3 regions of the uncultured Barnesiella sp. genome follow, and region 3 is predicted to be linked to each of the others. Evidence: riboswitches for the same ligand, from Rfam matches in the RefSeq annotation. Region 3 holds a riboswitch; each other region holds the start of a gene.
The links. Region 3 has a riboswitch for cobalamin ahead of Q1K76_RS09375 (DUF5074 domain-containing protein). Riboswitches for the same ligand answer to the same signal wherever they lie in the genome.
Positions count from the first base shown of each region.

Region 1: another riboswitch for cobalamin. It lies ahead of Q1K76_RS09900 (leucine-rich repeat protein); the one in region 3 lies ahead of Q1K76_RS09375 (DUF5074 domain-containing protein).
Region 2: another riboswitch for cobalamin. It lies ahead of Q1K76_RS09915 (TonB-dependent receptor); the one in region 3 lies ahead of Q1K76_RS09375 (DUF5074 domain-containing protein).

Region 1 covers NZ_CAMMHD010000018.1:24,337-26,539, reverse strand. Annotated here, with positions in the region: gene Q1K76_RS09905 (cell surface protein) at 1-985, shown strand, start outside; cobalamin riboswitch at 1,017-1,207, shown strand; gene Q1K76_RS09900 (leucine-rich repeat protein) at 1,352-2,203, shown strand, end outside.
Region 2 covers NZ_CAMMHD010000018.1:28,546-30,748, forward strand. Annotated here, with positions in the region: gene Q1K76_RS09915 (TonB-dependent receptor) at 1-1,403, opposite strand, end outside; cobalamin riboswitch at 1,515-1,715, opposite strand; gene Q1K76_RS09920 (DUF4492 domain-containing protein) at 1,897-2,166, shown strand; gene Q1K76_RS09925 (cytochrome ubiquinol oxidase subunit I) at 2,163-2,203, shown strand, end outside.
Region 3 covers NZ_CAMMHD010000016.1:58,274-60,476, forward strand. Annotated here, with positions in the region: gene Q1K76_RS09370 (LamG-like jellyroll fold domain-containing protein) at 1-618, shown strand, start outside; cobalamin riboswitch at 844-1,040, shown strand; gene Q1K76_RS09375 (DUF5074 domain-containing protein) at 1,298-2,203, shown strand, end outside.

The DNA of each region.
Region 1 (2,203 bases), on a different contig from region 3:
CTATACCTTCGTGGCCTACGAGACCGGTACCTACTGGCTGAAGCTGAACATCTACGACTCGGCCAACCCTGTCGAACACCTCATGCAGATTGTGGTCCGCCAGGAGGAGGTAGCTTACAGCCCCTACATCACCCGGGTGCATGAGTATCGCCCGGCTCCGGGGCAGTTTGTCAACGAGCTGCCCGAGTATAGCGAGGGCGATACCGAGGAGACCATGCGGCAGAAGGCCGAGGACTGTCTGGCCTACAATGCCGGTACGATGGTGTCGCTGGGCGGTTACGGCGGTTATATCGTCGTGGGATTTGACCATACGATTGTCAACCGTCCCGGCGAATACGACTTCAAGGTCTTGGGCAATGCCTTCTACTCCACGGGCAAACCCACTGCCGCATCGGGCGGCAGCAGCGAGCCCGGTATCGTGATGGTATCGGTCGATGTCAACGGCAACGGCCTCCCCGATGACGAGTGGTACGAACTGGCCGGCAGTGAATATCACAAGGAAGAGACGGTGAAAAATTACGGAATCACCTATTACCGCCCCGACGAAAACAAGACTCCGGTGCCCGGTACCGATACCAGCGTGACCGACTCGACCTATGTGCGCTGGACCGACAACCAGGGCGGGACCGGCTACGTGTCGAAGGTCGTTTTCCACAAGCAATCCTATTACCCGCAGTGGCTCTCCGACGAGACGCTCACGTTCGAGGGCACCCGCTTGCCCGACAATGCCGTCGACGAGAGCGGCAACGGCTCTTACTATGTGCTCTATGCCTACGATTGGGGCTATGCCGACAACCACCCCAACGACAGCGAAAAGTCCAACTTCAAAATCGACTGGGCGGTCGATGCCGAGGGCAATCCCGTGCATTTGCAGGGCATCGACTTTATCAAGATCTATACCGGTGTCAATCAGTTCAACGGCTGGTTGGGCGAGTGCTCGACCGAGGTGGCCGGAGTGACCGATTTGCACATCGAGGAAAAGTAAGAAAAAGAGAGATAGAATAGTAAGAATAAAATAGCGTATAGTGCGCACCGGTTCGGCCCGTTGAAGGCCGATTAAAAGGGAATCGGGTGTGAGTCCCGAACAGTCCCGCTGCTGTGAACTCCATCGAAAAGGAGCCGAGAGACAAGTCACTGATCCGTGCGATTGGGAAGGCCTCGGCTGCCGGAGTGAGTCAGAAGACCTGCCGTGCGTATTGTCCCGATAGCTTGCGAGGTATGAGCTGTGGCAAAAAACGATTCCGGGCCGGCAGGCCGGAGGCGGTTCCATGGGCAGGGGTAAACCATATCTTGCAAGTATTGAAATGGCAAAAACGATTGTTCAATTTTAATACTTAAAGATTTAACCGAAATGAAAAAGATTTATGTTTTCATGCTTTTGCTGTTTGCGGTGATGCAGTTGCCGGCACAGATACTTGTGCAGGGGCGGCCGCACCCTACCGCCGTGCAGCAGGTATCGCCTCGGGCTATTGCCGATGGAACCTTCACGATGGAAATGATTGAAAACTGGACCGGCGAGGGCGCCAACCGGGCGGCTCTGGCGGTGCAGTGGAATGTCGACGGCGAGGAGAGTGCCCTGGTGTGGGGCTTCCGCTGGGACGGCGAGGCTACCGGCGCCACCATGATTACGGCCATTGCGGCAGCCGACCCGCGGTTTGTCATTGCCTCGGAGTCGGGCACGGCGTTCGGCAGCACGGTCTCGGGCTTAGGCTACGATGTGAACAAGAGCGGCGATTTTGCCATCGTCAAGGATGGTGAGGTGCGGCAGGCCAACGAGTTGGGATTGATACCCATGTCGGGCTACTCCTACGACGGGTGGAGCTGTACCGACCCCGAGGACTATTGGCAGTCGGGGTGGTATCAGGGCTACTGGTCGTACTGGACGAAGTCGGCCGATAGCGATTCGTGGTATTACAGCAACATGGGAATCTCGGGCCGTAAGCTCACCGACGGGTGTTGGGACGGTTGGAATTTCTCGGCCGGCATGCAGTCGTATGACTGGAAACCGCTGGCCGCTGCCGCCAAGAACGGGCTCACCGAACCCTCGATAAAGAGTCAGCCCGAGAGCCTGGTGGTGTCGCCGGGCGAGCCGGCCGCTTTTGTGCCGGTATTCCGGGGCGACAGCCTCACCTATCAGTGGTATAAGGACAAGGTCGCCATCGAAGGGGCCGTGAAGGCTGTCTACTCGATAGCGTCGGCTACG
Region 2 (2,203 bases), on a different contig from region 3:
TCGGGCTTCAGGGCCGAGTTGCCCATATCGGTGTAATAGAGGTCGTTGAAGGTGGGCATGCGGTATATCTGCTTGTAGAAGGCTCGCAGCACCCAGTTGTATCGCTTGAGCGGCTGGTACGAGAGGAAGACGGCGGGTGTCACCTTGCTCTTGTTGGGAGCCTTGGTCTGCCCCTCGGCCGTCTCGTCGACCAGCGTAGCCAGCACGCTGGCCTGCATCTTCAGCCGGTCGGCCAGCGAGAAGGCGGTAGCGGCCGAAATCCAGTGGGTGTAGCGGCTGGCCGAGAGGTACTCCGACAGCCCGTTCCACTGCATGTCGTAGGCCACCGACACGTCCCAGTTGCGGAGTATCGAATACTTGTTGGCCAATGACACGTAGACCTCGCGCTGCTTGTACTGGTTGTCGACCCGCATCAGCTTGTCGTCGTTGTTCACATAGTGGGTATAATCGAACGCATACTTGGCATTGACCTTGAGGCTGTACTTGCGGGTAATATCCTGCTGATAGACGCCTTGCACGAAGGTGTTGCGGTCCCACAACCGCTCGCCGTTGCGCCACACGTTGTTGACGATGGCGCCGGGGATACCCCGCTCGGAGCTGTAATGGTAGACGTAGGCTTTCCAAAAACCGTTGGAGAGATAGCCCTGCAGACCGCCCTCGAAACGCACGGCATCGATGTCGCCGTTTTGCCGGGTAGCCGTGGTGTCGTAGGCCACCTCGCCCGAGGGGGTAACCCGCTTGTAACGGAATTTGTACTTACCGCTCGAGTTGGTCCACTCGCTGTTGAAGGTCATGCTCACGCTCTCGCTGAGCTTGTATTCGAAGAGCACCGAGGGGTTGACCAGGTCGAACGACCCCGTTTTGAACGAGGCCTTCAGGTGCGACTTCTCGCCCGGCTTGAACTTGGGCCGACGGGTGGTGAGGTAGATGGAACCGGCCGAACCGAACTCGCGGGCCGACTGGAATATCTCGCTCTTCTGCCCGTTGTAGAGCGAAATCTCCTCGATATTCTCGAGCGAGAATTTTCCCAGATCCACCTGGCCGTTCTGGGCATTGCCCAACTGGATGCCGTTGTAATATACACCCATGTGGTTGGTACCCATGCTGCGGATGTTGACGGTCTTCAAACCGCCCACACCGCCGTAATCCTTAATCTGTATACCCGAAAAGTAGCGTATGGCATCGGCCACCGAAAAGCTGTTGAGGGCCTGCAGCTCCTTGCCGGCGAGTTTCTGTGAGGGTATCACCTCGCTATACCGGTTGGCCGTGACCATTACCTCGCCCAGCGACCGGGTCTGTATCGAGTCGGTCGACGAAGTCTCATCGGCCCACACCCGCACGGGCAGAGCAGCCAGTACCCCAATCGCACACACAAACGATACCCAACGACAAAGTCTTTCCATCGGACTATTTTTTAACAGCCTCGGAGCGGGTTCTTTCGATACAAGTCGGTGTAAACAGACGGACGCGTGTAGGCCACCCTTCCGCAGATTCACAAGCTCTACCCCCCGAAAGCTAATGACTAAAAGCATGGCAGGTCTTCTGACTTACTCCGGTAACCGAGGCCTTCCCAATCGTCATAATCAGTGGCTTTCAAGTATTCTCGGCACCTCTACGGGAGCTTACAGCAGCGGGACTGTTCGGGATTTTCACCCGATTCCCTTTTCATTCTACGCCCCGGACGGGGTTTCGAAACCAATGCGTGACAAAGGTAACACAAATTATTGATACTGTTCTATTTTTTCTTGGAAATTATTCCAAACCAAACCTGCACCCCAATCGTTACTTGTGAAAAAAGTATTGATTCGTAATAAAAAATAACGGTTATAAATTTGTATCAATCACAAATTTTACCGAATATTGCGAAAATTTTCTTCATCTACATACAATACACTTATGGAAGAAAACCAAACCTTGAAAAACGACAATTTCGTAGTGCGCGTATGGCGATTCTACCTTGAAGGATTCCGATCGATGACCTTGGGAAAAACACTTTGGGCAATCATTCTTATCAAACTGTTCATCATGTTTTTTATCCTGCGGCTCTTCTTTTTCCCCAACATTTTGCAAAAAGAGTTCGATACCGACGAGGAGCGGGCCAATGCCGTCATCGAAAATCTCACCAATACCAATAATTCTCAACAACAACAATCACAGGAGTTATGAACGATCTTTTCACGCTCGTAGACTGGTCGAGGGCACA
Region 3 (2,203 bases):
ACGGGGTTCGACCTGAACGGTACTCTCGACCTCTCGCCTGTGAGCGGACGCTCGGTCGAGATATGCGGCACATTCGAGGTGGGTGCCTCCGACTTCGGTTTCCACATCTTCAAGAGCGGCAGTGCCGAGGCCGTTGTTTCGTACACTCCGGCAACGGGTGAACTCGTGGCCGACTTCAGCGCCCTGCCTCGGTTGACCAACGACGCCGGCGTATACGACGGTGTCTATCGTTGCATCTTGCCCGAGCGTCCGGCCGTGGGGAGTGAGCTGAAGATAAATATCTTTATCGACCACTCCATCCTCGACATCTTCGTGAACGACAAGTGGGCTACCTCCATCCGTGTCTTCCCCACCGAAGCCGATGCCAACGGCATCGAAGCCTTTGCCTCGGCCACGACCCGGGTAAAGGAGCTGAATGCCTGGATACTCGAGGGGCAATCGGCGAGTTCGGGCATCGAGTCTGTGGTCTCCGACCGTGTGGATTCGGGAAGTGTCCGTGTCGATGTCTTCAATTTGCAAGGCATGAAGGTGCGGGCCAACGTACCTCGGGAGGTTGCTGCCGAGAATCTGCCGAACGGTTTCTACATTATCGGCGGCCAGAAGGTTCTGGTAAGATAAGTTTGGCAGTATAGAAAAAAATGGAGCCGGTGTAGGAGAGAACCGGCAAAACTTCTTCAGAGAAACTCATGAGCGCATACAGCCGCATCTCGGCTATATGCGCTCATGCTTTTTTTGTGGGGGGAGTGTGTTGTCAAGACCGCTGAGGATAAAGACTATAAGCTGCACCATATACAATCTGTTTGAAGTAGGAAGCAAAAAGTTATCTTTCTCCAGAAAAAAATACTAATTTTACAGCCGATTGGTTCCAAAAGGCCCGCCGGGCCTCGAGGATTAAAAGGGAATCGGGTGAAAATCCCGGACAGTCCCGCTGCTGTGAAGCTCCGCCAACCGCTCGAATTCTATACGCCACTGATTGCAATATCGGGAAGGCCTCGAGTGGGGAGTCAGTCAGAAGACCTGCCGTCAGTTTTTGTTTTTAATCGAGCCCGTGGACAGGACGGTTAAATGTACGACGTAAATGCTATATACTTTTTTCAGGCTTTTCGAGCCATTCATAACCCGTGTCGGGGTACTGTGTAAACCTGTTGGGGCATCTGCCCGGGAACAGGCAGGCACGACGCGTTGCCGTCTTGACAATATGGCAACGGCCGGGCTTGCCGTCTCTTCTCCAGCCCGGGACCTTGTTTTGCAAATTTTCAATAACCTGTTAAATAATAGATTTTTATCCAAAAGTAGAATGATGAAAGTAAGAAAGATGTGGGGCGTGCTGCTGGTAGCGGTAGCTCTGATTATGGGCAGTTGCTCGAAAGAGAGTGAAGAACCGATGCCCGACCCGAAGTTTGAGTGGACAACGGCTGTTGCAACCGATGTGCCGGTATTTGTGGTTCCCGATACCCAAGTAGAGATTGCCTATGCGGCAGAGCATGTGCAGTCGGTCAAGACCGAATCGCTGCCCGCCGGGTGGAGTGCAACGGTCGACCAGGATGCCCGGAAAATCGAAATCTCGGCCACGGCCGATGCCGAAACAAAAGCTACGCTCACCGTCACGGTAGCGGGCGCAGGCGGGAAGAACCTTTCGCAAAAGGTGGAGCTGTATTGCCTGAATGCCTTTGACGACCCGGCCGGGGTCTTTGTGCTCAACGAGGGGAACATGACTACCGAGAACGGCTCGCTCACCTGGATTTCGCCCGAGGGGTATGTGGTGGCCGATGCCTACAAGACGGTCAACGGTACCGAGCTGGGCAACGTGGCACAGGACATGGCGTTCTGTAACGGCAAGGTCTATATCATCTCGCAGAATGGCAACAAGAACCCCAACGGCATGGTGTTCGAAAACGACGGCATGCTGGTGGTGGCCGATGCCCACACCTTGAAGCGGACGGCCGCCTACACGAACGACGACCTGCAGGGGCTCGACTGGCCCACGCATATCGCCGTGCTCGACGAGCAGCATCTCTATATCCGCGACAACGCCGGTATCTACCGTTTCGACCCCACGGCCAAGTCGCTGACCTTCGTGACCGGTTCGGACGGTGCGCCGAAGAGCCGCTTCGTGACGATGGGAGGCAAGGCCTACACCTTCAAGTCGGGCTATTTGAGCAAGATTCTCGAGCTCTCGACCGAGAGCGATGCCGTGACGTCG